DNA from 2 places in the Rouxiella badensis genome. Region 2 is predicted to be linked to the other one. Evidence: predicted binding sites of a transcription regulator. Region 2 holds the regulator's gene; the other holds the start of a gene.
What was found. Region 2 encodes Fur, which represses iron uptake genes when iron is present. Its sites were predicted from a motif close to ATAATAATGAGAACNACTATCAA; they were not measured.

Region 1 (15,407 bases), 2.4 Mb from region 2:
GGTCTTTCCAGGGAGTGTTATGTACCAGACGACATTAAGTCATCGAAGCTATCGGTTCCGCGATTTGCGTGAGCTGATGGCGAAGGCTTCACCGGCGCGGTCCGGTGACTATCTGGCCGAAGTCGCCGCCGAAAGCGCCGAGGAGCGCATGGCGGCGAAAATGGCGCTGGCCGCGCTGCCGCTGAAAGTATTTTTGCAGCAGGTACTGATTCCCTACGAAGACGATGAGGTGACGCGGCTAATCATCGACAGCCACGACGCCGCCGCGTTTGCCGAGATATCGCATCTGACGGTGGGCGACTTTCGCGACTGGTTGCTGAGTGAGACGACCGACTCGGTGGTGCTGGCACGGGTTGCCAAAGGCATCACGCCAGAAATGGCCGCCGCCGTCAGCAAGTTGATGCGCAATCAGGACCTGATTCTGGTCGCCAAAAAGTGTCGGGTCATCACCCGTTTTCGCAATACTATCGGCCTGCCGGGACACATGAGCGTGCGCCTGCAACCGAATCATCCGACCGATAATTTACAGGGCATCGCGGCCAGCATGCTCGACGGTCTGCTTTATGGCTCCGGCGATGCGGTGATCGGCATTAATCCGGCCAGCGACAGCCTGCCGCTGCTCGAGAACCTCAACTACATGCTCGATGACGTCATTAGTCGTTTCGAGATCCCGACTCAGTCGTGCATCCTCACGCACGTCACTAACACGATTAGGCTGGTGGAGCGGGGTGCACCGGTAGATTTGGTATTCCAGTCGATTGCGGGCAGCGAGGCGGCTAACAGCGGCTTCGGCATCAATTTGGCCATACTCGAAGAGGCCCAGCAGGCAGCGCTCAGCCTCAAACGCGGTACGCTGGGCGACAACGTGATGTACTTCGAGACCGGGCAAGGCAGCTGTCTGTCGGCCAATGCGCACTTTGGCGTGGATCAGCAGACCTGCGAGGCGCGCGCCTATGCCATTGCCCGTCGCTTTTCACCGCTGCTGGTTAACACGGTGGTGGGTTTTATCGGGCCCGAATATCTCTATGACGGCAAGCAGATTATTCGTGCCGGACTGGAGGACCACTTCTGCGGCAAGCTGCTTGGCGTACCGCTTGGCTGTGACGTGTGCTACACCAACCATGCTGAAGCGGATCAGGACGATATGGACACGCTGCTCACTCTGCTTGGCACCGCTGGATTAACCTTCCTGATTGGCGTGCCGGGCGCCGACGACATTATGCTCAACTATCAGAGCACCTCATTTCACGATGCGCTCTACATCCGTGAACTGCTAGGCCTTAAACATGCCCCGGAATTCGCGGTATGGCTGGAAAAAATGAAGATAATCGATGGTGCCGGCAGGCTATGCGATACCCGCGCATCGCACCCATTGCTGAGCCAGCTGCCGCAGCTGGGAGGATGACCATGAGTAAAGAAGATAAACAGGCGCTTCAGCTGGTACATCCGAATCCCTGGGAGGCGCTGCGCAAGTTTACGGCGGCAAGAATTGCGCTCGGGCGGTCCGGTGCGAGCCTGCCAACCGATGAGGTGCTGCGTTTTGGCATGGCGCATGCGCAGGCGCGTGACGCTGTGCATCAGCCTTTTAACAGCGAGGAGTTGGAGCCTGAATTGCAGGCGTTGGGCCTTAAAACATTACGTGTCGACAGCGCCGCGTCGGATCGCACCACCTATCTTTGTCGCCCCGATCTCGGCCGCAAGCTTTCGCCTGCCAGCCGCGAGTTTTTGCAGTCATTGCCGGAAAATCCCGCCGATCTGGTGCTGGTCGTCGCCGATGGGCTGTCGTCTAAGGCGGTACATCGGCAGGCGGTGCCCCTCATCAAAGCGCTGTTACCGTATTTGTCACCGCTGGGGCTGAGCCTGGGGCCGGTGGTGTTAGCGCACCAGTCACGGGTGGCGCTGGGTGATGATATTGCGGAAGTGATGAAGGCGAGGGCGGTGGCGATTTTGATTGGTGAACGTCCTGGTCTGTCGTCGCCCGACAGCCTGGGTATTTACATGACCTGGGGACCGCATACGCGGCGGAGGGAGTCGGAGAGAAACTGCATCTCTAATGTTCGTCCCGAAGGGCTGGACTACCCGCAGGCTGCGTTCAAACTCGCGTGGTTATTGGAGCAGGCGTTTCACCGTCAGCTTTCAGGAGTGAATCTCAAAGATGAGAGCGATAATCCGGCTTTGCAGGGGAAAGTCGTTTTCATCAACTGACTTTCCCCCTTACTTCACTGTGAGGGTTACTTGAGGCGGGTAAGCCAGCCCAGACAGTTTTTCCACAGCTGGTCATAACCCGGCCACTGAATAAATTCACCTGGTACCCAGTGCGGGCCGATGTCAGAGGTCCAGACCAGTGAGCGGCCCTCGCCGTAAGTGCCGCTCACGAGCAGTGGGTGCCCACCTTCGTCATCGGGTAGGGTAGCCAGCACTTCAGCACCTTCTTTGAGCACAACCTCATTAGCGCCGAGCAGCAGCGGCCATTTACCGTCGATGCCTTGCAGGACAGGATGATCCTTTGGCGCAGTGATCTTCGCCGAGAATCCTTCCGGGATCTCCAGACGATCGTCGTAGGGCAGGCAGGTGACCGGCAACGCTTCTTCGACCGGCGTATTGCGCCAGCGCGCCTTGCCATCGATCCCCTGAAACGAGAAGTAACCGCCGATCATCATTAGGCCACCGCCTTCTGCGGTCCACTGACGTAGTAGTTTGAGGCGATTGGGCATCGGTTTGCTGTGCATCCACACGGCTGGGGGCAGGAGCAGGGAATTAGCGCCAATATCTGACAGAATAATCGCATCAAAGGCTTTTAGTCCCTCGAGATCGAACGGCAGTTTCTCGACAACTTCATGGGCGGGCATATAGGTGAGCTCAAATTCGGTATTTTCGAGCGCTTTGACCAGTGGTTCGGCACCTAAATGAAATGTCACGCTGCCAAACTGATCGAATCCTTTGTAATGGGTCGCCGAACTGACCCAGCTTTCACCTAACAACAGCACGCGTTTGCTCATGTTACTTTCCCCGGATGAATGGCTGATACTAGGTTGATAACAAAGTAAACCGGTTTAGTAAAGCGGTATAGTGGTGGATCTTTAATCGCTAATGGGGGTTTTTTAGGTCAAGGGCACGCGCCTTGCGCGCTGGGCGCTGGCCCAGACCAGTCAAGGGGCCTTCCCAGGCCAAGGCCCCTTGGAACCCCACGCCTTGTTATCGGTGCATGTGTCTTGCCAGCCGATGAGTTTGTTCCAGATGCTTGCGCACGTGGCGTGGTCCCGCGCCGCCCCGAATCCGCCAACCAGCTTCTAAACAAAAACCGGCAACCTTGCGGTCAAATCCACGCTCGGTCTAACGGCGGGATTTTTTTGTTTGTTCTTTGCTGCATCAGCAACGGTAAATTTTATGTCTTTTCTATGGCGGATTCACATTGGCGGATCCAGGACGGCGCTGAGCGGAGGGAGAAAGACGCGTTTGGCTTTCGAGCAAAGCGAAGGGACCGCAGAGCGGCGCGGCCTACGCCACGCTTCGTGTCACTGGAAAGCACTTAAAACACGAGCGGCGACACGTATAATTATTCAGTGGCGCTAAAACGCAAAAAACGCCCATTAGGCGCTTTTTTCTTACTAAGTGGTGGGTCGTGCGGGATTGATTCGGCCTTTGGCCTCTCCCTGCGGGCAACGCGTTCGCGTTGTCGTCTCGCTTCGCTCGGCTCGAACCTGAACGCAGCTTCTCACCCACACTCCCAGCGGAATCTGCTCGTATAGAGTCGGTAAATTATTCAGTGGCGCTAAAACGCAAAAAACGCCCGTTAGGCGCTTTTTTCTTACTAAGTGGTGGGTCGTGCGGGATTGATTCGGCCTTTGGCCTCTCCCTGCGGGCAACGCGTTCGCGTTGTCGTCTCGCTTCGCTCGGCTCGAACCTGAACGCAGCTTCTCACCCACACGACGCGCGGGATCTGCTGCTTTAGAGCTAGGGAATAATTTCTCAGACCCTGAAACGCAAAAAACGCCCGTTAGGCGCTTTTTTCTTACTAAGTGGTGGGTCGTGCGGGATTCGAACCTGCGACCAATTGATTAAAAGTCAACTGCTCTACCAACTGAGCTAACGACCCACTGTTTAGTAACTGTCTTTACTGCTTGTTCAGTTTGCCAGAAGTGGTGGGCGATGACGGGCTCGAACCGCCGACCCCCTCCGTGTAAAGGAGATGCTCTACCAACTGAGCTAATCGCCCACTTCTGAAAACTGTTTCGTAAGAAGCTTGCTGAGAAATGGTGGGCGATGACGGGCTCGAACCGCCGACCCCCTCCGTGTAAAGGAGATGCTCTACCAACTGAGCTAATCGCCCATTTCTCATTTCTTCTTACTGCACCATCACTCATTAAAGAGTGGTGGGCGATGACGGGCTCGAACCGCCGACCCCCTCCGTGTAAAGGAGATGCTCTACCAACTGAGCTAATCGCCCATCATAAGATGGCTTATCACAACGCGGTCACTCTTAAAGAGTGGTGGGCGATGACGGGCTCGAACCGCCGACCCCCTCCGTGTAAAGGAGATGCTCTACCAACTGAGCTAATCGCCCCCGTCGTGATGGAGTCGCATTATAGGGATAGTTCGAATTGAGTCAACGGTTTTTAAAAACAAAAATGACTGTTCGGCGCAAAACTAGACAAGACGCCAAAAAAGTATGCAGTGCAGACTAGTTCTTATGCATCAACGAGCTAAAAATAGCGTTTTTCCTGCGAAAGGCCATTAACGTTTTTGGGGAGTTAACCGCTTTTTACCAGACCCCCAGGCTCTGTTTTAAAGAAACTCCCCTTGTGGAATCCACTTTTTTGAGGAAATCGTCCTCCTGAAACGCTATTTTTTCTTGAAACACAAAGCAGAGAGGGGCGGTATGACCGTTTTTCTTTCTCTATCCGTTCAATTACCCATTCAATTGCCGGGTTCAACGTTGAGGATTCGAGGCAGAGTGATAGAATGACAGCCACTTTTACAACCATAGTTTTCTAATCAACAACTTTGGTTGTCGTATAAATGAGAGTCTCGTTTAGTCGCGACATCTATTTGAAACATAGTTAAGGCTGCTTCCCTGATGAAAATCAAAACCCGTTTTGCTCCCAGCCCAACTGGCTATCTGCACGTTGGCGGCGCTCGTACAGCACTTTACTCCTGGCTTTATGCTCGTAACCTGGGCGGCGAGTTTGTGTTACGTATAGAGGATACCGATCTGGAGCGTTCAACCCAGGCGGCCATTGACGCGATTATGGATGGCATGAACTGGCTGAACCTGGACTGGGATGAGGGTCCATATTTCCAGACCAAGCGTTTCGATCGCTACAATGCGGTTATTGATGAAATGCTGGAAAATGGCACGGCCTATAAATGCTACTGCTCCAAAGAACGTCTGGAAGCGCTGCGTGAAGAGCAAATGGCCAACAACGAGAAGCCTCGCTACGACGGGCGCTGCCGCGACAGTCATGAACATCACGCCGCAGACGAGCCTTGCGTTGTGCGTTTCCGCAACCCGCAGGAAGGATCGGTTATTTTCGACGACCAGATCCGTGGTCCGATCGAATTTAGCAACCTTGAGCTTGACGATCTGATCATCCGCCGTACCGACGGTGCCCCAACCTATAACTTCTGCGTTGTCGTCGATGACTGGGATATGGAAATCACTCACGTTATTCGTGGTGAAGACCATATCAATAATACCCCACGTCAGATAAACATTCTAAAAGCGCTGGGTGCGCCGGTACCCGTTTATGCGCACGTTTCCATGATTCTGGGCGACGACGGTAAAAAGTTGTCAAAACGTCATGGCGCAGTGGGCGTGATGCAGTATCGCGACGACGGCTACCTGCCAGAAGCGCTGCTGAACTATCTGGTGCGTCTGGGCTGGTCTCACGGCGATCAGGAAATCTTCAGCATTGACGAAATGAAAGCGCTGTTTAGTCTGGACAGCGTCAGCAAGTCTGCCAGCGCCTTTAATACCGAAAAGCTGCTGTGGCTGAACCACCATTACATCAACGCACTGCCGCCAGAATATGTGGCTACGCAACTGCAATGGCACATCGAGCAGCAGAACATCGACACCCGCAATGGCCCGGAGCTGTCTGCGCTGGTGAAACTGCTGGGTGAGCGTTGTAAAACGTTGAAAGAGATGGCCGAGTCTTGCCACTATTTCTACCAGGACTTCAGTGAGTTCGACGACGCAGCGGCGAAGAAACACCTGCGTCCGGTTGCGCGTCAGCCGCTTGAAGCCGTGCGTGCCAACCTGGCTGCCATCACCGACTGGACGCCTGAGAACGTGCACAACGCCATTCAGGGCACTGCCGACGAGCTGGGCGTTGGCATGGGTAAAGTGGGCATGCCACTGCGCGTTGCCGTGACCGGTGCCGGCATGTCTCCGGGCATGGACGTGACCGTGCACGCTATTGGTCAAAGCCGCACTTTGTCTCGTATCGATCAAGCGCTGGCCTATATCGCCGAGCGTGAAGCACAGCAATAAGCGTTAATAGACCTGAGGGTTGAATAACAAAAAGGCCAGCCGGATGCTCCGACTGGCCTTTCTTTTATCTATAGCCTGCTAAAACGGATTAACGAGACTGTGAGGTCGACTCGGCAGACGCCGCCGTTGGGCGATACGCCAGATAGTACATCAGGCCTACGAAGCCAGCGCCACCGACCGCGTTACCGAGGAACACGGCAACGAAGTTAGGGAAGTACTGCGACCAGCTCAGCGCACCCGCAAAGATGGCAGCCGGAATGATAAACATGTTGGCGACGACGTGCTGGAAGCCGATAGCGACGAACGCCATTACCGGGAACCACATTCCGATGACTTTCCCGCCCATCTCTTTACTGGCAAATGCCAGCCATACCGCCAGACATACCAGCCAGTTACAGCCGATACCGGAAATAAAGGAGTGCATAAAGTCTGCGTTAACCTTCGCCTGGGCAGTCGCCACGGTTTTCGCCAGGAATACGCCTTCCGTCATGCCCAGCACGTGACCAAAGAAGTAGGCCACCGCGATGCTGCCGATGAGGTTGGCAATAGTGACCCAGAACCAGTTGCGCACGACGGCAAACAGGCTGATTTGACGGGCGAACCAGGCCATTGGCAAGGTCATCATATTACCGGTCAGCAGTTCACCGCCGGCCAGCACGGTCAGGATAAGCCCAACCGGGAATACCGCTGCGCCGAGCAGACCGCCAAAAGAACCCCAGGATGCAGGCAGTGTCCCTACTACATGCAGGTCAAGCAGGAAGCCGATAGCAATAAAGGCACCCGCAAGAAAACCCAGGATTAATAAATTGGCGACGGACGCACGGCTTTTGCTCACTCCGGCCGCAACGGCGAGTGAAGCGATTTCTTTTGGTGCATACAAGGACATGAGTTTGCTCGAATAGAATGGTTATAGAGAAAAATTCTTAAGGATAGAGAAACCTGATAATGCAATAGAAGTCTATTATGAGAATTCTCCGAGGACAAGATGCGTTTTTAACCTTGTTAACGGTTGGTTAATGAAAGCATTAATAAGCCTGTGGAATTTTTTTCGCGCGCGCTCGGCGGCCCAGCCTTTTTCCTATTTTTCAACGGGAAGATAAGAAGGTCATGAAACGAACATAATGTGTCCGCTCAGGGTTAAAAATCGCTTTCGTGGCCGGTATTTGGCGGCTTTTTCAGCGCTTGATTACATAATCACATTTAGCCGTTGACAGCCTTGGCGGGGTTTCATATTATGCGCCCCGTTCACAAGATTTAATGTGTCTGGAACGGGGGTATAGCTCAGCTGGGAGAGCGCTTGCATGGCATGCAAGAGGTCAGCGGTTCGATCCCGCTTATCTCCACCAATCTTCTTCTCAGAGCAGGTTGGTCGTTTACATCTCCCCAAGATGTAGGCATAAGACAGTAAATCAGAACACCCGTGGGGGTATAGCTCAGCTGGGAGAGCGCTTGCATGGCATGCAAGAGGTCAGCGGTTCGATCCCGCTTATCTCCACCAAAATTAAAAGAACCCGCTTCGGCGGGTTTTTTGCTTTCTGTTTCCAGAAAACCCGCCTTGTAGCCTGAACGACGGGCACAAAAAAAGGCGCCGAAGCGCCTTCTTAAACCGCTTTTGTTGCGACGTTACGCCAGTACCAGACCCGCGATAGACGCAGACAGTACGCTCACCAGCGTTGAACCGTACAGCAGCTTCAGGCCGAAGCGTGAAACCACGTTACCCTGTTGCTCGTTCAGGCCTTTGATAGCCCCCGCCACGATACCGATTGACGAGAAGTTAGCAAAAGACACCAGGAAGACCGACAGGATACCCACACCGCGTGGCGACAGGTCGTGTGCGACTTTCTGCAGATCGAGCATAGCAACAAACTCGTTAGAAACCAGTTTGGTCGCCATGATGCTCCCCACCTGCAGTGCTTCACTGCTTGGCACGCCCATAATCCATGCGAATGGATAGAACACGTAACCCAACACGCCCTGGAAGCTGATGTGGAACACCGCGCTGAACAGAGCATTGAGGCAGGAGATCAGCGCGATAAAGCCAATCAGCATCGCCGCAACGATAATCGCTACTTTGAAACCTGCCAGAATGTATTCACCCAGCATTTCAAAAAAGCTCTGCCCTGCGTGGGTATTGGTCAGCTGCAGATCTTCCTCGCCATCAACCTTATAAGGGTTGATCAGCGACAGTACAATGAAGGTGCTGAACATGTTGAGGATCAGCGCGGCAACAACGTACTTGGGTTCCAGCATGGTCATGTAAGCGCCAACGATCGACATTGAAACCGTCGACATGGCGGTCGCTGCCATGGTGTACATGCGTTTTTCAGACATTTTGCCCAGAATATCTTTATACGCGATAAAGTTTTCTGATTGCCCCAGGATAAGCGAGCTGACGGCGTTAAAGGATTCCAGTTTTCCCATGCCGTTGATTTTAGACAAAATAGTACCGATGATGCGGATGAACACCGGCAGGATACGCACGTGCTGCAAAATACCAATCAGCGCCGAAATGAACACGATTGGGCACAGCACATTGAGGAAGAAGAACGCCAATCCTTTTTCGTTCATGCCTCCAAATACGAAACCCGTCCCTTCTGCTGCGAATTTTAATAATGTTTCAAACAAGTCTGAAAAGCCTTTTACGAAACCTAATCCAATTTCTGAATTAAGGAAGAAATAGGCTAATAAGACTTCAATGACCAATAGCTGAACAATGAAGCGAAAACGAATGTTTTTGCGATCACGGCTCACCAGTAAGGCCAGTACTGCGACAACGGCTAACGCTAAAACAAAGTGCAGTATTCGGGACATGTTTGCTCCAAATTTGAGGCAGGCAATATTTCGACGGTCATTTTATGTAACGCGTACACAAAAAATGTGATATGTATTGCAAATATAGGAATTAAGCCAAAAAAAAGCAACATTTCCAGCGACATAACACGAAAAGTCAAGATGTTAAGTAAACTACGCATTATTGGATTTTTTGTGCTAGCTTTAATACAGGCAGTAATACACCCAGCGTTTCCGTGGGGTTGAGTCCAGAGTATTCTAAAAATTCTGTATTCGGAAAGCGAGCCATCATTGAGTCTTTTGGCATCTAGCACATAAAACCTGCCGGTTCTTACGCTTCTTGCTTCCTGTCAGAGCAATAAACAACACCTTTCTAAATGCACTTGATAATCATTCTCAATTGATTATTATATTAGTATTAGAAAGCGTAAAAACTGTAAGGGTTAACTGATATGTTGAATAGCCGAGCTGAATCCTCCAGCCGTTCTTCCAGGAAGATAAAGCTTTCGTTAATGGGGCCTGCTTTCATCGCCGCCATTGGCTACATCGATCCCGGTAATTTCGCCACCAACATTCAGGCGGGTGCCTCCTACGGCTACCAGCTGCTTTGGGTTGTTGTCTGGGCAAACGTGATGGCTATGCTCATTCAGCTTATGTCCGCCAAACTGGGTATTGCCACCGGTAAAAACCTGGCAGAACACATTCGCGATCGCTTCCCACGTCCTGCGGTCTGGGCCTATTGGGTCCAGGCTGAAATTATCGCCATGGCTACCGATTTGGCCGAGTTTATCGGTGCGGCAATCGGCTTCAAACTGCTTTTAGGCGTCTCCCTGCTGCAAGGGGCGGTGCTCACGGGGATAGCGACCTTTATTATTCTTGGCCTGCAAAAACGCGGGCAAAAACCGCTTGAGCTGGTGATTGGCGGCCTGCTGCTGTTTGTGGCGCTGGCGTATATCGTCGAGCTGTTCTTCTCGCAGCCTAAAATGCTGGCGCTCGGCAAGGGCATGCTGACACCGAGCCTGCCGGACAGTAATTCCGTTTACCTCGCTGCCGGGGTACTGGGCGCGACCATTATGCCGCACGTAATTTATCTGCACTCATCGCTGACTCAGCGTTCGTCCAAAGACTCGAAAGAGCAGCGTTATTCTTCGACTAAGCTGGACGTGGCGATCGCCATGACTATTGCCGGTTTCGTTAATCTGGCGATGATGGCGACGGCAGCGGCGGCTTTCCACTTTAGTGGTCACAAGGGCATTAGCGAACTGGAGGAAGCCTACCTGACGCTGACGCCGCTGCTGGGTCATGCGGCGGCAACGACGTTTGGCCTGAGTCTGGTCGCTGCAGGGTTGTCCTCCACGGTCGTCGGTACGCTGGCAGGGCAGGTGGTGATGCAGGGCTTCGTGAAGTTTTACATTCCGCTGTGGGTGCGCCGCGCGGTCACCATGGCGCCATCGTTTATCGTGATTCTGCTTGGCATGGATGCGACCAGGATTCTGGTCTTGAGTCAGGTATTGCTGAGTTTTGGTATCGCGCTGGCGCTGTTACCGCTGCTGGCTTTTACCGGCAATCGCGAGCTGATGGGAGACATGACCAACTCAAGGCTGATGCAGTGGTCTGGGCGGGTGATTGTGCTGGTGGTAGTGAGTCTGAACTTCTATTTGCTGATCGGCATGCTGAAGTAGCGCGGCGATTATTCAGGTAAACACTAAAAAAGGGGCACTGAAAAGTGCCCCTTTTTGCATGCTGTTTAACCATAATCAAAATATGTAGCTGAGATTCAGACTGCCGCTGACCCCTTTGGTGTCGCCCGATCCCAGCGCGGCAACCTGTGCGCCAAGACTGACCGGGCCGTGGCTGGCGATAACGTTCAATCCGGCAGTGTAGAAGTTGTGGCTGTGATAAGACGAATCCTGTGTCACGCTGTAGCCGTAAAGTTCACCGCTGCTGCTGACCGTCGGATTACTGAAGTCGTGCTCATAGCCGAGGTTAACCGCAGGGGTGATAGCCCAGTTGCCTGCCTCTGAAGGACGGAAGGCGAACTTGAGGTTAGCGACGCCGCGGGTGCTGGTTTCGCTTGTGCGGTTCATGTCCAGCGCAAGTTCGCTGCCGCGCTCCTGGAAGGCGTCGAGTTTGAGATACGACACACGTCCTCCTACGGAAGGTTCCACGCGGACCCACCCAAGGTCACTAGCATAGCCCAGACGCAGCGTGCCGCCGACCAACTGACCTTCGGTGTCGCCCCATGCGGTGCCCAGACCGCCGCCCAGCTGGCGTTTACCGTTGTCATTGACCCATCCGGCGTTGACGTCCGCGGCTAAGAAGGCTCCGGCATCAAGGTTGTTGAACGCCAGTCGTCCGCCCGCGCCCACAAAGGTTAGATTGGTTTTCACCTCACCGCCCGCCGCGCCGACCGATCCCCGGTCATAGCCAAAGGTACCGTAGCCGCTGACGCGACTGTTGAAGCGCTGACCCAGCCCCATCATCACGCCTGTACTGTGTTCGTTGCTGCTGGAGGCCTGTGCGGATCCTCCTGTGCCGAGATAGCCGGAAAGCGCGGTTGCCCACAGGTTGCTTTCGCCGTCTTTCATGCGCGAACTGTCGGTATAAGGCGCAAGCGCATCGTCGAGCAGCGAGTTTTGACGAAGAAGGTAGCTTGAAGTATCGGCATAGACCTGACCGCCGACGGTCGACTGCACGCCGCCCAGCGTTCCGGCATCGATTGCCGACTGCAAATAGTAGTTATAGTTAGTGTAAGCACCAGAAAGACTGCTGTTTTGCAGTTCGTTAAGCAGCTCCGCACCTTCGGCGTCGTTGCCACGCATTCCCGCCTGTCCCGGCAGCGTTGAGTAGAGCACCATCTTGGCGCGCAGCACATAAATCGTGGCCTGCGAAAGACCCAGGCCCTCGGTCAAATAGTTTTGCATTGAGCCGTATTCTGCAATCACTTCATCAAATGCCGTGGTGAGATAGCTGGCTTCTACGGTGAGAAGCGGCGCGTAGATGGCGGCTTCGGCGGCGGGCATCGCGGCCAGTTCCGCATTGATACGGGCGGCGGTATAGGTGTTGGTCGCCAGATAATCTTGATAAATGTCGCGGGTGCTTACGCCGGCAATGCTTTGCAATATGGCAGTCGCCCAGCCGGTGCGGTCTTTGCCTGCCGTGCAGTGGAACAGCGCCGCGCCTTTGGTGCTGGCGAGGTCATTGAGCAGCACGCCAAACTCGCTGCTGACGTTTTTGTCATCAACAAACTCTTTATAAGTTTCATCCATATATTGTTCGGCTCCGCTGGCCGAGCCGAGGCTAGTCAACAGGCTGGCGGCAGAGGTCGAGGAAGAGCTTGCCGTCGCGGCCGAGCTGCTATCGCCAAGGATATTGATGTTGGTGTAGGTTATATTGGACGGAACAGTATCCGGCGTGGCGGCGATTTCGCTGCTGGTGCGCAGGTCGTAAATATGGGTGATGCCCAGCGTTTCGAGAGTAGCCAGATCGGCAGCCGACGGCGTGAAGACGTTCGAACGATAAAAGACGCCGCTGCGCATGGTGCCGCCGTAAGTGGTGCTGTAGGCCGTGGTGGTGCCCGCAATATCACGAAAGTTATCCATCGAGCTGAGTATCGGCGTCGTAATGGTGACATCGGAAGCATAGGCGTTCAGGGCAGGTGTGCAGAGTAGGGAAATAGCGACGGCAAGCTTTAACTTCATGTTCTACCTCATTTTTATGGGCTTATAAAAGTGAGGGACTCTAATTCTGATTTTTTACAAAATTATTAAAGCATTAATAAGGTTTAACCTTTGGGTAAAAAGTAGCATTTTTAGCCAAAATGATCGGATAAAAAAAGGGGCACTTTTCAGTGCCCCTTGTTCAGGGAGATTAATGGTGGTCGCCGCCTGGGCCGCCCATAGGAGGACGAGGCTGGCCGCCGCCGTGATCACCACCATGGCCGTGATCGCCACCACCGTGGTCGCCGCGACCGCCGCCGTCATGGCCGTGATCTGGACCGCCGCGACCGTGGTCAGGACCGCCGTGGAATTCAGGACGAGGGCCCGGGCCGCCGTGGCCGCGACCGTGCTGGTTCCACCAGCCGCCATCACGCCAGCGAGCGCCGTCCCAGTAGTAACCGCGATCGTTGCGGTGACCATAGTATTCGTTACGGTGTTGCCACCAGTACGGAGAACGCCAATCATAACCGTCCCAGTAATAACCGCGGTTATCACGCTGGCCGATGCTGATAGACAAGCCAGGAACATTGATGCTGATACCGTCAGCGTGTGCAGGCATAGTGGCTGGCAACAGGCCGAACAGCAGGGCACCCAGAGCAATCTTTACAACGGGTAATTTTTTCATCATGTTTCTCCATTCAACCTTATTCCCACTTGTTTCATGCTGTAACGATAAAGCCGCGACATAAAATAATTGGGTTTGCATTAATTCGTTAGATAACGTTTTCAATAATGACAGTTATAAGGCCTGGACGGCAGGCTTTCTATTGTCTGCAATCCTGTTTTGATTCTTTTACCCAGTTTAACGATATACTTACAGTAAGTCCCTGAGAGCATTGTTAACAAAGTTTTCCCGTTTGAGGTAAGCGGTTACACTAGGATGTCTTCAATCGCCGCTATTTCCTGTACGCTCAATTCAAGATTGCTCAAACTGTTCACTGCGTCATCAATCTGGCTGGTTTTACTGGCCCCGATCAACACTGAGGTCACCCTGTCGCCGCGCAGCACCCAGGCGAGCGCCATCTGCGAAAGCTTCTGTCCGCGAGCCTGAGCTATCTCATTCAGCTTGCGCACCTTCTCCAGTTTTTCAGGCGTTATCTGCTCCGGATTCAAGAATTTGCTGCCGCTGGCGGCGCGCGAATCTTCGGGAATTCCCGCCAGATAACGGTCAGTCAGCACGCCGCCTGCCAGCGGTGAGAAGGCAATCGAGCCTACGCCGTTTTGTTGCAGGGTATCCAGCAGTCCGCCTTCTACCCAGCGCTCAAACATGGAATATTTTGGCTGATGAATGAGGCAGGGGGTGCCCAGTTTATTAAGAATATCAAAAGCCTTTTGCGCCAGATCCGCCGGGTAGTTCGACAGCCCAACGTACAACGCCTTGCCCTGACGCACGATCAAATCCAGCGCGGACATCGTCTCTTCCAGCGGCGTATGCGGATCGGGACGGTGATGATAAAAAATGTCAACGTACTCGACGCCCAGGCGTTTAAGGCTCTGATTGAGGCTGGCAACCAGATATTTTTTCGACCCCCAGTCGCCGTAAGGGCCGTCCCACATGGTGTAGCCTGCCTTGGAGGAGATGATCAGCTCATCGCGCCATGGCAATAAATCTTCACGCAGAATACGCCCGAAATTCTCTTCGGCCGATCCCGGCGGAGGCCCATAGTTATTTGCTAAATCGAAATGCGTTATCCCTTGGTCAAAGGCGTGACGAACCAGTTCGCGGCCAGTTTCGAAGCGCGATGTATCACCAAAGTTGTGCCACAGGCCTAGCGAGACAGCGGGAAGTTTTAGGCCGCTGTGACCACAGCGACGATAAAGCATCGTTTCATATCGGGCGGGGTTGGCTTGATAAGGCATAGGGATCCTTGTTTAAAAGTTACCGTTAGTAAAATAGCGTTTTAGTGTATGCGTTTTCACTTCTATATTCAGATGTCGCGATCACATCGGCTACTCTTTTTTTAGAACAAAGGAAAACTCTTAGGAGATTGAAGGCATTGCACTAAAAAACGGCATTTTTACGCCGACTGTCTTTGCCGCTTTCCATTCACCATTTGAATAATAATTCTTTGACTCATTTGTACTCGGGGACACTGTGCTAGAACTATTAACTAGCAGTTCAATATTTAAAAGGAGATCATCATGAGTCATATTTTCAGCGTAGGTGACTATCTCGTTGAGCGACTTTCTGAGTTGGGCATTGATGAATTATTTGGTGTGCCGGGTGACTATAATTTGCAGTTCCTTGACAGCGTTATCGCTCATCCCAGGCTGAAATGGGTCGGCTGCTCCAACGAGCTTAATGCCGCCTACGGGGCCGACGGTTACGGGCGCAGCAAACCTGCCGCCGCACTGCTCACCACCTTTGGCGTCGGCGAACTCAGCGCGTTGAACGGTATTGCCGG
Region 2 (15,407 bases):
TTGATGCCAAATTGGTCGTGGCCGCAGACGGGGCGAATTCATTGGTGCGTCAGCAGGCTGGAATTGGCATTGATGGCTGGCAGTATCGCCAGAACTGTATGCTGATTAACGTCGAAACTCAGTCGAAGGATCTGGATGTCACCTGGCAGCAGTTTTACCCGAGCGGACCGCGTGCGTTCCTGCCGCTGTGGGGCAACCACGCCTCGCTCGTTTGGTACGACAGCCCGCAGCGTATCCGCCAACTACAGTCGTTAAATATGAAACAGCTGACCCAGGAGATTACGGCCGCGTTCCCGCCGCGTCTCGGGACGGTTCAGGCGCTCTCGTCAGGGTCTTTCCCGCTGGTGCGTCGTCACGCTCAGCGCTACGTCTCGCCGGGGTTGGTGTTGGTCGGTGATGCGGCGCATACCATTAATCCACTGGCCGGTCAGGGCGTGAATCTTGGCTATCGGGACGTTGAGGCGCTGCTGGACGTGGTCGCGCAGGCGAATGACAAAGGTGAAGCCTGGTGGAGTGAGAGGGTACTGCAACGCTATCAGCGCCGTCGCAGAGTTGACAACCTGATGATGCAGAGCGGCATGGACCTGTTCTACACCGCGTTCAGCAACAGTCTGCCGCCGGTGCGAATTCTTCGCAATCTGGCCTTGATGGCGGCTCAGAGAGCGGGCAAGCTGAAATCCATGGCGCTGGAATATGCCTTAGGACTGTAAATAAAAGGCAGGGAAGTGTCGAATCTATCAAGGCAGTGGCTTCACTGCCTTTTTTGTGTCCGCTATTGTTGATGTCCGAAAATAAGGTCAGGCAAAAGCCAGGACGCAGAAAAGCAAAAAGCCCGCCGAAGCGAGCTTTTCTAAATTTGGCTGGGGTGCCAGGATTCGAACCTGGGTATGCTGGTATCAGAAACCAGAGCCTTACCGCTTGGCGACACCCCAATGGTGTTTACTGCATAATTCTTACTACGACTTTGCTCATAACCATTCAGACTAAAATGGTGGCTACGACGGGATTCGAACCTGTGACCCCATCATTATGAGTGATGTGCTCTAACCAACTGAGCTACGTAGCCAATTTTTAACTATCTAAATTGCTATTGCAAGCTGTTTTTAATCATTATTTTAAAATTAAATAATAAATTTCAAACAGTTAACACGTTGAAAGTGGCTGGGGTACCTGGATTCGAACCAGGGAATGCTGGTATCAAAAACCAGTGCCTTACCGCTTGGCGATACCCCATCTTATTACTTTCAAATTGTTTTTCATTTTCATTGTGCTGTTCGAAGAACAAGACAGTGAAAAAAATGGCTGGGGTACCTGGATTCGAACCAGGGAATGCCGGTATCAAAAACCGGTGCCTTACCGCTTGGCGATACCCCATCCGTGCTTACCGAGTGAAATGGTGCGGGAGGCGAGACTTGAACTCGCACACCTTGCGGCGCTAGAACCTAAATCTAGTGCGTCTACCAATTTCGCCACTCCCGCAAACAGGAAAAGAAGTGGTGGCTACGACGGGATTCGAACCTGTGACCCCATCATTATGAGTGATGTGCTCTAACCAACTGAGCTACGTAGCCGTCTTCTTTCTGCTCAACCTTCATCGGCGTTGCGGGGCGCATTATGCGTATATGGCAGTTTTGCGTCAACAAGTTTTTTGCCAAAAAAGCGTGGATGCGGTGCATTTGGGTAGCTTATGACCACTCCGGCGATAAATTCTACAAAAGATAGGATATTCAATTAATTTAAACATAAAAAAACGGGCCTAAAGTGGCCCGTTAGCTTGAAAAAATGTCACTTATTGATAGGCAGATTCATGCACGCCTACGGCACGGCCAGAAGGATCGTTCATGGTTTTGAACGATTCATCCCACTCAACGGCTTTCGCTGAAGAACAGGCGACTGTCGGGCCACCCGGAACGCATTCTGCTGCGCTTGGAACCGGGAACAGCTCTTCAAAGATAGTCCGGTACAGATACCCCTCTTTCGAGGTCGGGGTGTTGTAAGGGAAGCGGAAATGCGCAGTTTCGAGCTGTTGGTCGGTCACCTGCTGCGCTGCCACTTCTTTTAAGGTGTCAATCCAGCTGTAGCCCACCCCGTCAGAGAATTGCTCTTTCTGACGCCACGCCACGCTTTTCGGCAAATAGTCTTCAAAACATTCGCGCAGAATGTGTTTTTCCATTTTGCCATTGCCGCACATTTTGTCTTTCGGATTAACGCGCATCGCGACGTCGAGGAATTTTTTGTCCAGGAAAGGCACGCGAGCTTCTACGCCCCAGGCTGACATCGCCTTGTTGGCGCGCGCACAGTCATACATGTGCAGAGCCAGCAGCTTACGCACGGTCTCTTCGTGGAATTCCTGCTCGTTTGGCGCTTTATGGAAGTACAGGTAGCCGCCAAACACTTCATCGGCACCTTCACCAGACAGCACCATTTTGATGCCCATCGCCTTGATCTTGCGCGACATCAGGTACATCGGGGTCGACGCACGAATGGTGGTCACGTCGTAGGTTTCGATGTGATAAATCACGTCACGGATAGCGTCGAGACCTTCCTGCACGGTGAAATGAATTTCGTGGTGCACGGTACCGAGGTGGTTCGCCACTTCCTGTGCCGCACGCAGGTCGGGTGAGCCCTCAAGACCTACCGCGAAGGAGTGCAGCTGTGGCCACCAGGCTTCGCTTTGATCTTTATCTTCAATGCGACGACCGGCGAACTTCTTGGTTATCGCAGAGATAATTGAGGAGTCCAGACCGCCGGACAGCAGCACGCCGTAAGGTACGTCTGACATCAAGTGGCTTTTAACCGACTCTTCCAGCGCGTCTTTCAGCGCAACCTTGTCAGTGACGTTGTCTTTAACGTTGTCAAACTCGAACCATTCACGCTGATAGTACTCAACGATTTCGCCGTCTTTGCTCCACAGGTAGCTGCCCGCCGGGAACTCTTTGATGGTGCGGCACACTGGAACCAGTGATTTCATCTCTGAAGCCAGGAACATGTTGCCATGCTCATCGTAGCCCATATAAAGCGGGATAATGCCCAGGTGGTCACGGCCAATCAGGTAAGCGTCTTTTTCAGTGTCATAAAGGATAAAGGCGAACATTCCCTGCAGTTCATCGAGGAACGCCGGGCCTTTTTCCTGGTAAAGCGCGAGGATCACTTCACAGTCGGATTCGGTCTGGAACGCATAACGCTCGCCAAGGGAGGCACGCAGCGCCTGATGGTTGTAAATTTCGCCGTTAACTGCCAGAACGTGAGTTTGTGCTTCGTTGTACAGGGGTTGCGCGCCGTTGTTGACGTCAACAATCGACAGACGCTCGTGACAAAGAATCGCTTTGTCGCTGGCGTAAACGCCGGACCAGTCTGGACCACGATGGCGCATCAAGCGTGACAACTCAAGCGCCTTTTTGCGCAGCTCGACGGAGTCGGTTTTAATGTCGAGCACACCAAATATAGAACACATATAACTCTCCCTAACGGCTTTTCTCTGGCGGTGATGTTATTTTTCATTACCGAGTTGTTGTTGGGCGGCATTACCGAATTCACAATTTATTTCGGACTACGCTGCGTCTCTGATAATGAAAATGCGTAAAAGCGAGAGCCTTTGCAAGCAATTTAGCGATTGTTTGAAAAATAGTTGGTTGACCCTCTGCGTTTCTTAGCGGATTGTCATTTTTAAGGGGGATAAATTATCGAATCTTCAAAAAAAGGCCGGGTGGGATAGATGGGGCTAAAAATAGCGGGCGTAACTTATCAAATAAAGAAAAAGCGCCGGTTTTTAGTGACCGGCGCTGGCAAAAAATGACTGGGGGCGCGTTAGATGACGTCGATATCGGCTACGGAAGGGTAGATCCAGGTCGGTCGGAACGGCATGTTTTCCACGTCGTTTAACGTCGAAACGCCGCTCAGCACCAGAATGGTTTCGAGTCCGGCCTGGAAGCCAGCCAGAATATCGGTGCGTAGATTGTCACCGACAATCACGGTGTCTTCGGAGTGCGCCTGCATCTTGTTCAGCGCGGAACGGATGATCCAGGGGCTTGGTTTGCCGACCACGAACGGCTTGCGGCCGGTGATTTTCTCAATCGGTGCACAGAGCGCGCCGCAGGCAGGCACAAAACCGTGCCCGTGGTAGTCGGGATTGGTGGCAATAAACCGTGCGCCGTTGGCGACAAAGTAGGCGGCTTTGTGCATCATGTCCCAGTTGTACGACCGCGTTTCACCGACTATCACGAAATCAGGATTAATATCGGTGATCGTAAATCCGGCGTTGTACAGCTCATGGATAAGCGCGCCTTCGCCAATCACGTAGGCTTTTTTACCTTCCTGACGCTTAAGGAAGTCTGCGGTGGCCATCGCTGAGGTGAAAAAGGCGCTTTCCGGCACGTCGAGTCCTGCGGAAGCAAAGCGATTAGCAAGGTCCTGTGCGGTCTGAGAGGGGTAATTGGTCAGGATAACCAGCGGCATTCCCTGTTCCTGAACACGTGCTAAAAACAGGTCGGCACCGGGCACTGGCGTATTGTCATGCAGCAGAACGCCGTCGATATCACAAATTACGTTTTTAATTGTCATAGATAACCTATTTTTTCACGACCAGATTTTTGCATCTCAAATGCAACAGCAAAGCCCCTTCATCCCTGAAGATGCCGGGACCGTCAAACCAGAAACTATTGGGCCGAATTTTCCAGCAGACGCTGGAGCAGCACGCCGTTGAGCATCGCGCGTTTCACCAGCGCAAACGCACCGATGGCCGAACGATGGTTCAATTCTGACGTCACAATCGGCAGGTTGCGGCGGAAATCTTTCAATACCTGAGTATTGATGCAGCTCTGCAGGGCAGGGAGCAGCACTTTATCGGCTTCGGTGATTTCACCGGCGATGACGACTTTCTGTGGGTTGAACAGGTTTATCGCGATGGCAATGCTTTTACCGAGATGACGGCCGACGTATTCAATCACCTCGCAGGCGAGCTGATCGCCACGGTTTGCCGCTTTGCAGATGCTGCTGATGGTGCAGTCGTCCAGCGAAAGCTTGCTTGGATAGCCCTGCGTCAGCAGATTGCGCACCCGATTTTCGATAGCCGAGTTGGCCGCGATGGTCTCGAGGCAGCCAAAATTGCCGCAGTGACAACGTTCACCGAGGGGATCGACCTGAATGTGGCCAATCTCGCCGACGTTGCCGTTGCTGCCGAGGAAGATTTGTCCGTTAACCAGAATGCCGGCACCGGTTCCGCGATGCAAACGAACCAAAATGGAGTCCTGGCAGTCGCGCGTTGCACCGAAGTAGTGCTCCGCCAACGCCAGACTGCGGATGTCATGGCCGACAAAGCTGGTGACGTTGAACTTGCTTTCAAGAATGTCCACCAACCGCCAGTTGTGAACGCTGATATGCGGCATGTAGCGCACGATGCCTTTGACCGGATCGACCAGCCCGGGCAAGATCACGGCGATCGCAATCAGTTCACGAATTTTGCGCTGATTGACTTCCATAAAATGGGTGATAGCGGAGACTAGCGCATTTTCGAGCGTCTCCTGAGTGCGTTCCGGCAGGGGATAATGCTGTTCAGAAAGGGCCTTGGCGCTCAGGTCGTATAGCGTGAGCGTGGCGTCGTTGCGGCCCAAACGGACCGCCACGGTCTGAAACGGGCGCGTCTCGGTGATAATCGAAATAGCGCGCCTGCCGCCGGTCGAGGCCTGTTGATCGACTTCTTTAATCAGGCCGCGCTCGAGCAGCTGGCGGGAAATCTTGGTGACACTGGCGGGGGCAAGCTGGCTCAGCTCGGCGATTTGAATGCGCGAGATGGGTCCTTGCTGGTCAATCAGGCGGTAGACCGCAGCACTATTTAACTGCTTGACCAGATCAACGTTACCTATTTGTGACTGCCCGCCTGTGTTCATTTATTGCTCTCTGCGATTACACCTCATCACCGTTGACGAGGGTTTTTGTTATTTTGAAGTCGTGGGTGAACGCGGTCAGGTTGGCCACTTTTCCCGCTTCAATACTGCCCAGTGTTCCTTCAACACCAATGGCGCGAGCCGGGTAGAGCGTGGCCATACGCAGCGCCTCGTCTAACGCAATACCGACATGTTCTACGCTGTTTTGTACTGCCTGAATCATCGTCAGCGCGGAACCACTGAGGGTGCCGTTTTCATCCACACAAAGTCCATCACGATAGTATATTGTTTTACCAGCAAAAATGAACTCTTCAATATTTGCTCCGGCCGGAGCGGTCGCGTCGGTGACTAATATCAGCTTTTCGCCCTTAAGTTTCTTAGCGTTACGAATACTTGGCCAGGCGACGTGATGACCGTCTACGATAATCCCGGTGTAAACTTCTGGGGTATCAAAAATCGCCCCCATCAAACCAGGCTGACGGCCAGAGATTGGCGGCATGGCGTTATACAAGTGGGTCGCGAAGCTAATACCGTCGGCAAAGCCTTCACGCGCCTGCTCGTAGCTCGAGTTGGAGTGACCGGCAGAGACGACGATTCCCGCGTCACGCAGCTGACGTATAAATCTGCCCTCAACCTGCTCCGGGGCCAGCGTGACCTTGGTAACCACGTCGGCGTTGGCGCAGATGTAGTCTATCATTGCGGTATCTGGTTTACGGATGAACGCCGGATTGTGGGTCCCTTTTTTCTCGAGGCTCAGGTACGGTCCTTCAAGATGCAGACCCAGCGCCTGATTCGGGTACTTCGCCAGATACTCGCGCATCACCTTGATGCCGTGCTTCATGAACTCGTCACTGCTGGTAATTAGCGTCGGCAGATAGCTGGTACAGCCGGATTTCTCGTTGGCCGCCTGCATGATTTCCAGCGTCTCAACCGAAATGGCTTCCAGTGAGTCATTGAATTGCACGCCGCCGCAGCCGTTGAGCTGCAGGTCGATGAATCCGGGGGCTAGTCGGGCGCCTTCCAGACTGCGCGTTTCTATATCCGCCGGCAGTGCGTCAACTGGGCAAACACAGTCGATTACCCCATTAGCAATCACTACCGCGTGGTTATCCAGAATATCGTGGCCGGTATAGATCCGACCGTTAATCAAAGCGAACATCTCACCCCCCTTTCCCCGTCGTCATTGGCACTGCAACGGCGTAAGCTTCGCGCGTTTATCCGAATCACTGACTAGGTCAGCCGATGGGGATTCTCTCACTTGCTGCCTCGTCGCGCAGAGCCAATTATTTCACGGAACTGTCTGTAAATTTTGGATTAATTAAAGATCTTTCATATTTTCGGCTTCAAGCTCACGGAAGTATTTCACCGTTTTTACTTTTAATTCCATTGTGGATGGTTCGTCGCAAACGACCACTGCTTTCGCATGCAGTTGTAGGCAGCTGATGGTCCACATGTGGTTGATGTTGCCTTCGACCGCGGCTTCCAGAGCCTGTGCCTTGGCATGGCCGGTCACCAGAATCATCACCTCTTCCGCATCGAGCAGGGTACCCACGCCGACGGTCAGCGCATATTTTGGCACCTGTGAAACATCGTTATCAAAGAAACGCGAATTGGCAATGCGTGTATCGTGGGTCAACGTCTTGATGCGCGTACGCGAAGCCAGTGAGGAAGCCGGTTCGTTAAACGCAATGTGACCGTCGTTGCCCACGCCGCCCATGAACAGATTAATTTTGCCGTAGGACTTAATTTTTGCTTCGTACTGACGGCACTCTTCATCGACGTCCGGTGCATTACCGTTTAAAAGATTAATATTTTCTTTTTTAATATCAACGTGGTCGAAGAAGTTTTTGTACATGAACGTATGGTAGCTTTCCGGATGTTCCTGCGGCAGGCCAACGTACTCATCCATGTTGAAGGTTACCACGTTTTGGAAGCTGACTTGGCCTGCTTTATGCATAGCAACAAGATGTTTATAGGCTTCCATCGGGGTACCCCCGGTCGGCAGACCCAGTACAAACGGACGTTCGGCGGTGGGGTTAAACGCGTTGATGCGTTGAACAATATGACGCGCAGCCCATTTACCCACTTCAGTGGGAGTATTCAGCGGAATAAGTCTCATCGTACACCTCTTAAGTTTTATACTTTGTATACCCACCGCGAGGGGCGATGGGCAAGGAATTTAAATGTTCCATGCATGACCGGCTTTGACTTTACAGCGGGCTCATTAACGCAGATGATCGGCACGCTGCGGCCTAGATTTTTTTAATGATAAAATAAGTTTTGGGTTATGACTAGCATTATGGCTTGTTAATACCCATTTTTGGTGATAAAAATCACAAATAATGAGGTTTTAATTTGCGATACGAATTAATTTTTTTACACTGCGCAGTATGACTTTGGTGAGTCAGGTTTTGAGCATTTTCAAAGATAGGTAGTCACACATTCTAATTAAACTACTTTGGTGATTCGTCTCAGGGCGAATAGGGGGAAAAGTTGAGTATACTTAGCTACTTGCAGAAGATTGGCCGGGCCTTGATGGTCCCGGTTGCGACATTACCCGCCGCAGCAATATTGATGGGGGTAGGGTATTGGATTGACCCGGTGGGCTGGGGCGGCGACAACGCGTTGGCGGCCCTGTTTATCAAGTCAGGATCGGCAATCATTGAAAACATGGCGGTACTCTTCGCGATTGGCGTGGCTTACGGCATGTCCAAAGACAAAGATGGCGCAGCCGCGCTGACGGGTTTCGTCGGTTTTCTGGTATTAACCACGCTGTGTTCTCCGGCAGCGGTCTCCATGATCCAAAAAATCCCAGTCGCTGACGTGCCTGCGGCCTTCGGCAAAATCAACAACCAGTTTGTGGGTATTCTCGTCGGTATCATTTCTGCAGAGCTGTATAACCGCTTCAGCCACGTAGAGCTGCCAAAGGCGTTGTCGTTCTTTAGCGGCCGTCGTCTGGTGCCTATCCTGACCTCTTTCCTGATGATCGTCGTGGCGTTCATCATGATGTACGTCTGGCCGCTTATCTTTAACGGTCTGGTGACCTTTGGTGAGCACATCCAGCAACTGGGATCTGCGGGCGCGGGCATCTATGCTTTCTTCAACCGTCTGCTGATTCCCGTCGGTCTGCATCATGCGCTTAACTCGGTGTTCTGGTTTGACGTCGCGGGCATCAACGATATCCCTAACTTCCTCGGCGGTCAGGAATCCATCGAAGCCGGCAAAGCCACCGTGGGGATCACCGGTCGTTATCAGGCGGGCTTCTTCCCAATCATGATGTTTGGTTTGCCCGGTGCGGCACTGGCTATTTACCACTGTGCACGCCCTGAAAACCGCGCGAAAGTGGGCGGCATCATGCTGGCAGCGGCGTTTGCCTCCTTCTTTACCGGCATTACTGAACCGCTGGAATTCTCCTTCATGTTCGTTGCACCGGTGCTGTATTTCATTCACGCCGTGTTGACTGGGCTTTCCGTGTTCATTGCTGCCAGCATGCACTGGATTGCCGGTTTTGGTTTCAGTGCCGGTCTGGTGGATATGGTGCTGTCATCGCGTAACCCGCTTGCAACCCACTGGTATATGCTGATCCCTCAGGGTCTGGTGTTCTTCGTTATCTATTACGTGGTGTTCCGTTTCACCATTAATAAATTCAACCTGATGACCCCAGGTCGCGAGCTGGCGGTTGCCGGTGACGAGTCCGACGGTTATGACGTGAATGTTGATACCACCGGCAACAGCAAGGCGGATGAAACTTCCCTGCTGGCCCGTCGCTATATCAGCGCCATCGGCGGTTCAGAAAACCTGACGGGCATCGACGCCTGTATCACCCGCCTGCGTCTTAACGTCAAAGACTCTTCGCTGGTGGACGATGGGTTGGCCAAACGCCTCGGCGCATCAGGCGTTATCCGTCTTAACAAACAAAGCGTGCAGGTGATTGTGGGAACCCGCGCCGAGATTATCGCCGGTGCGATGCGCACGGTGATGACTACCGGTCCGGTTGCCGCCGCTGCTGCACCGGCCACGGCCGCGCCGGTTGCCGCCGTGAAGCCTCAGGCGGTACCCAACGCGCCGAAGCCTGTGCTGGAAACGCTGGTGTCACCTATCACCGGTGAGGTCGTTGCACTCGCTCAGGTGCCTGACGAAGCCTTCGCCAGCGGCGCGGTAGGTGAAGGCCTGGCGATTCGTCCAACGCAGAAAACCGTGGTTGCTCCGGCCAATGGCGTGGTAGTGAAAATCTTTAACACCAATCACGCGTTCTGCCTCGAAACTGAATCCGGTGCCGAAGTGGTGGTCCACATTGGTCTGGACACTGTCGCGCTTAACGGTCAAGGCTTTACCCGTTTGGTGGAAGAAGGGGCAACCGTTAAGGCCGGTCAACCGGTGCTGGAGCTGGATCTGGACTATCTGAACGGCAATGCACGCTCTATGATAAGCCCGGTGGTGGTTAGTAATATGGAAGACTATTCGGGTCTGACCCTGCTGGCCGGTGAGTCGGTGGTGGCAGGCGAGAGCAAACTGTTCGAGATCCACGCGAAGTAAGGTTGGCCGTTTGTTGTGAAAAAAGGCGAGAGTCGTTAAAAATCGCAGCGGGAAGGGAGCAATCTCTTCCCGTTTTTTGTTTTTAGCGCCTGTGTCCGTGGCTTTACGGTAAAAATATTTTTAATAGTTTCAAATTTGGCACTTAAGGGTTGTTTCCCGACGTGGCTTGTTGGAACATATGCGGTTAGTCTTTCGAGCTTTCGTTCGCGTAGAGGAATTGAACAATGAGTGAGGCTGAAGCCCGCCCAACAAATTTTATCCGTCAGATTATTGATGAAGATCTGGCATCGGGAAAACACGCTTCTGTCGTGACCCGTTTCCCGCCTGAGCCCAATGGTTATTTGCACATTGGCCACGCAAAATCGATCTGCCTGAACTTTGGCATCGCTCAAGACTATCAGGGTCAATGCAACCTGCGTTTTGACGATACCAACCCGGTGAAAGAAGATATCGAATTCGTCGAGTCTATTAAAAAAGACGTTCAGTGGCTTGGTTTCGAGTGGAGCGGTGAGGTTCATTACTCTTCCGACTATTTTGATCAACTGCACCACTACGCGGTCGAGCTTATTCAGAAAGGCCTGGCCTATGTCGATGAGCTTTCGCCAGAGCAGATCCGCGAATACCGCGGTAACCTGACTGCACCAGGTAAAAACAGCCCGTTCCGCGACCGTACCGTCGAGGAGAACCTCGCGCTGTTTGCTAAAATGCGTAACGGCGAGTTCGCCGAGGGCACCGCGTGCCTGCGCGCCAAGATTGACATGGCGTCACCGTTCTTCGTGATGCGTGACCCGGTACTGTACCGCATCAAGTTTGCAGACCATCACCAGACTGGCAACAAGTGGTGCATCTACCCAATGTACGATTTCACCCACTGCATTTCCGATGCGCTGGAAGGGATCACCCACTCACTGTGTACGCTGGAGTTCCAGGACAACCGCCGTCTGTACGACTGGGTATTGGATAACATCACCATTCCTTGCCATCCGCGTCAGTACGAGTTCTCTCGCCTGAACCTCGAATACGCCATCATGTCCAAGCGCAAGCTGAGCCTGCTGGTGACCGAGAAGATTGTTGAAGGCTGGGACGACCCGCGTATGCCAACGGTTTCCGGTCTGCGTCGCCGTGGCTATACCGCCAAGTCTATTCGCGAATTCTGCCGTCGTATCGGCGTGACCAAGCAGGACAACAACGTCGAAATGGCGGCGCTGGAATCCTGTATCCGTGATGACCTCAACGAGAATGCACCGCGTGCAATGGCCGTCATTAACCCGGTTAAAGTGATCATCGAGAACTTTGCCGGCGATGCGGTTCAGTGGGTTCAAATGCCTAATCACCCGAGCAAGCCAGAAATGGGCTCACGTGACGTGCCGTTTACCGCTGAAATTTACATCGATCAGGCTGACTTCCGCGAAGAGGCCAATAAGCAGTACAAGCGTCTGGTGCTGGGAAAAGAAGTCCGCCTGCGCAATGCCTACGTGATTAAAGCAGAACGCATCGAGAAAGACGCCGAAGGCAATATCACGACGATTTTCTGTCGCTATGACGTGGATACCCTGAGTAAAGATCCTGCCGATGGCCGCAAGGTTAAAGGTGTGATCCACTGGGTTTCTGCTTCAGAAGGCAAGCCTGCTGAGTTCCGCCTGTATGACCGTCTGTTCAGCGTAGCGAACCCGGGTCAGGCGGAAGACTTCCTGACCACCATCAACCCAGAGTCTCTGGTCATCGCCAACGGTTTTGTTGAGCCGAGCCTGGCGAATGCAGAGGTTGGTGTGAGCCTGCAGTTTGAGCGTGAAGGTTACTTCTGCGCCGACAGCACTTACTCTACCGCCGAGCACCTGGTGTTTAACCGCACCGTGGGGCTGCGCGACAACTGGGAAAGTAAGCCAGTCGCATAATTGATGCGCTGACTTAATTGAAAACGCAGCCATTGGCTGCGTTTTTTTATGCCTGAATCTTAAACCGCAGGCATAAAAAAACCGCTTTTCAGCGGTCATTTTATTTCCAGCTCTGCTCTTATCCCTGAGAGACAGAACTTGGGCAAGGTATTAGCCTTTACCGTGCAGCGTTTCGTCTTCAATACAGTTGCCTGCTTCGCAGTGGCCGTAAAGATAGAGGCTGTGGTTGGTTAATTTGATGCCGTGGGTTTTTGCAATTTCACGCTGACGCGCTTCGATGTATTCGTCGCGGAATTCGATCACACGACCGCAGTCGAGGCAGATCAAGTGGTCATGGTGATGCTGCTGAGTCAGTTCAAATACAGACTTGCCGCCTTCAAAGTTGTGGCGGGTAACAATGCCGGCGTCGTCAAACTGGTTCAGGACACGGTAAACCGTGGCAAGACCAATTTCTTCGCCCATATCAATCAGTTCTTTGTACAAATCTTCCGCACTGACGTGATGACCTGCCGGGGCTTGCAACACTTCCAGGATTTTCAAGCGTGGAAGCGTGACCTTTAAGCCGGCTTTCTTCAGTGCGGTGTTGTTGTCAGTCATGCGGATTTAGTCCTGTCACTATGCTAATCACGTTAATGAAAACGGTGGGCTGTTCACAAAAATCGTTCCTGCCTGAATGTTGTTTCTCAAAAAGGCAGGAATAATAAAACCAGATACAGTAAGTGTACCTTGATACAGCTGAAAGTTACAATTTTGTGCGAGTTAAATTGTTAATTTCAGTGATAGTTTGGCCCTTTCAGGTTTAACCCTAATGATTCAGGGCCTTAGCCTTTGTGTGGGATTAACCGATAATCTCAGCGAGGCTCAACTCTTCACTAATTTGTTTAACCCAGGCGTCAACACGTTCGTTGGTCAGCTCTGGTTGACGGTCTTCGTCGATAGCCAAACCGATGAAATGCTTGTCGTCCGCCATGCCTTTAGACGCTTCGTAGTGGTAACCTTCGGTAGACCAATGTCCGACAATCACGGCGCCGCGTGGTTCAATAATATCGCGTACGGTGCCCATTGCGTCACAGAAGTACTCTGCGTAGTCTTCCTGGTCGCCGCAGCCGAACAGCGCAACCAGCTTGCCTTCAAAATCTATCTCTTCCAGCGTTGGGAAAAAATCGTCCCAGTCACACTGTGCTTCACCGTAATACCAGGTCGGGATACCGATCAGCAGAATATCGTATTTTTCCAGATCTTCTTTGCTGCTTTTGGCGATGTCCTGAACGTCAGCAACATCTTTACCCAACTGCTTCTGGATCATTTTTGCGATGTTTTCGGTGTTTCCGGTGTCGGAACCAAAGAAGATACCTACTACTGCCATAAGCTTATCTAACCTCTTGTTCTTTAATAGACTCAGAGAGTCTGCTTTTTCGTCCGCGGCGTGCGAGTCAATTTATGCAGGATGATAACAAACTCGGCGGAGAGAGAACATATTCTCATCCGCATCAGGCTGCGTGAATACCCCGTTGAAGCACGGATTTAGTGACGCCAATGTTAATGCGGACCTGTTTAGGATGCATACCCGTATTTTTGATGTGAATAGTTTATCGGGCAATTCAGGCAAGCGTTATCGCCTTTGTGTGCTCTGTTGCGGAAGTTTACAAGATGAAACGCTAACGGCGGGTAACCGAAAGAGTTACCCGCCCGCATCAGAATACGATGACTAGCTATCCTGACCGTTCAGATGTGACAGCAGCATCTGTTCAATCAGCTCGCTACGACTGATATTTTGTTGTTCCGCCAACTTGTTTAGCGCATCCACAGCTTCAGCATTGATCTTCAGCTCTACGCGACGTAAACCGTTGTTTTTGTCACGGCGAAGCTGATTACGCTTGTTAATCCTGAGCTGTTCATCGCGAGAAAGCGGATTTGTTTTTGGACGTCCCGGACGGCGATCGTCTGCGAACAGATCAAGCGTCGTGCGATCCAGTTGTTCTTTTGCCATAGGTAGCGGTACAACTAGGGAAGTTACATCGAAAAGCGACCTAAGCCCTTTTCAGATGAGATGGTTACACATTTCGGGTTAATAAACCCTAACCCAATTTACCTCAGGCGCGAGAAAAAACTGACCTGGCGCAGGGGCAAAATTACAGCGCGCAATCATACCCTAGCGTATACCCCTCCACAACGCCTAACTGCCTTGATTCAGCGCTAAGTTATTATGATTAGCCGTTTTTTTGAACAGTTGCGCGTGCGGCGGGAATATTTAGCGCGTCCTTGCGCAGGATCACGCATCAATGAAACGAGAGATGGCGCGCAACACCGCCTCCGGCTTCTCGGCATGAACCCAGTGTCCGCTCCCCGCGACCACGTGGGCGCGGGCTTTTGGAAACTGTCGTGCGATGTCGTCGCGATATTCGTCCTGAACGTAAGGCGATAATCCACCGCGAATAAACAGCGCCGGATGTGGCCAGGCGGGCACCTCGGCCCAGCCAACAATGTTGGCGTACTCGGCCAGCAATACCGGCACGTTGAAACGCCATTCGCCCTGCGAAAAGGACTTGAGCAGGAACTGAATAACGCCGTCCTCCTTTATATATTCGTGCATGAGCCGAGTTGCGCCTGCGCGGTCCTTGATGCCAGCTTCTGTGACGGCGTTGAGTGCGGCAAAGATTTCGTCATGGCGGCGAGTTTTATAATCCACCGGCGCTATATCGATAATCACCAGCTTGTCGACTCGCTCTGGCGCTAAGGCGGTCAGCGCCATTGCGGCTTTGCCCCCCATCGAGTGACCTATGACGATCGCCTTGTCGATACCGGCGTCGTCGAGCGTGTCGCGGAGATCCTCGGCCATCGCCCGATAGGTCATGACCGGTGAACGTTCGGAGAGCCCGTGATTACGCAAATCTACCTGTAGCACACTATGCTGTTGTTTTAGGGATCGCGCTAATACGCCGAGATTGTCCAGCGTGCCAAACAGGCCGTGAATAAGCAGGATGGGCAACGCGGTCGATTCTGCGGATTCAGAGTGTTGCAGTCGATAATGTAATTTCATGGCAGAGTCCATTAGACATTTATTACAGGTAAGGATCTCATTAGGTTATCATGA

Region 1: O1V65_RS01760 (Nramp family divalent metal transporter) is a predicted target of Fur. The motif match lies at 9,667-9,689, and genes of this name have one in related genera.

What each region holds. Positions count from the first base shown of each region.
Region 1 covers NZ_CP114062.1:323,212-338,618, forward strand. The annotation lists gene O1V65_RS01685 (ethanolamine ammonia-lyase subunit EutB) at 20-1,405, shown strand; gene eutC (ethanolamine ammonia-lyase subunit EutC) at 1,408-2,205, shown strand; gene O1V65_RS01695 (glutamine amidotransferase) at 2,232-2,999, opposite strand; RNA gene O1V65_RS01700 (RtT sRNA) at 3,614-3,739, opposite strand; RNA gene O1V65_RS01705 (RtT sRNA) at 3,817-3,942, opposite strand; tRNA gene O1V65_RS01710 (tRNA-Lys) at 4,021-4,096, opposite strand; tRNA gene O1V65_RS01715 (tRNA-Val) at 4,141-4,216, opposite strand; tRNA gene O1V65_RS01720 (tRNA-Val) at 4,255-4,330, opposite strand; tRNA gene O1V65_RS01725 (tRNA-Val) at 4,372-4,447, opposite strand; tRNA gene O1V65_RS01730 (tRNA-Val) at 4,489-4,564, opposite strand; gene gltX (glutamate--tRNA ligase) at 5,078-6,493, shown strand; gene O1V65_RS01740 (formate/nitrite transporter family protein) at 6,582-7,379, opposite strand; tRNA gene O1V65_RS01745 (tRNA-Ala) at 7,764-7,839, shown strand; tRNA gene O1V65_RS01750 (tRNA-Ala) at 7,916-7,991, shown strand; gene O1V65_RS01755 (NupC/NupG family nucleoside CNT transporter) at 8,117-9,304, opposite strand; gene O1V65_RS01760 (Nramp family divalent metal transporter) at 9,736-10,965, shown strand; gene O1V65_RS01765 (tyrosine-protein phosphatase) at 11,041-12,984, opposite strand; gene O1V65_RS01770 (DUF2502 domain-containing protein) at 13,154-13,627, opposite strand; gene mgrA (L-glyceraldehyde 3-phosphate reductase) at 13,873-14,862, opposite strand; gene O1V65_RS01780 (alpha-keto acid decarboxylase family protein) at 15,145-15,407, shown strand, end outside.
Region 2 covers NZ_CP114062.1:2,883,097-2,898,503, reverse strand. The annotation lists gene ubiF (3-demethoxyubiquinol 3-hydroxylase) at 1-710, shown strand, start outside; tRNA gene O1V65_RS13445 (tRNA-Gln) at 858-932, opposite strand; tRNA gene O1V65_RS13440 (tRNA-Met) at 990-1,066, opposite strand; tRNA gene O1V65_RS13435 (tRNA-Gln) at 1,159-1,233, opposite strand; tRNA gene O1V65_RS13430 (tRNA-Gln) at 1,300-1,374, opposite strand; tRNA gene O1V65_RS13425 (tRNA-Leu) at 1,395-1,479, opposite strand; tRNA gene O1V65_RS13420 (tRNA-Met) at 1,495-1,571, opposite strand; gene asnB (asparagine synthase B) at 1,790-3,454, opposite strand; gene O1V65_RS13410 (HAD-IIA family hydrolase) at 3,808-4,560, opposite strand; gene nagC (DNA-binding transcriptional regulator NagC) at 4,656-5,885, opposite strand; gene nagA (N-acetylglucosamine-6-phosphate deacetylase) at 5,902-7,041, opposite strand; gene nagB (glucosamine-6-phosphate deaminase) at 7,201-8,001, opposite strand; gene nagE (N-acetylglucosamine-specific PTS transporter subunit IIBC) at 8,376-10,418, shown strand; gene glnS (glutamine--tRNA ligase) at 10,643-12,313, shown strand; gene fur (ferric iron uptake transcriptional regulator) at 12,464-12,910, opposite strand; gene fldA (flavodoxin FldA) at 13,152-13,679, opposite strand; gene ybfE (LexA regulated protein) at 14,022-14,303, opposite strand; gene ybfF (esterase) at 14,586-15,365, opposite strand.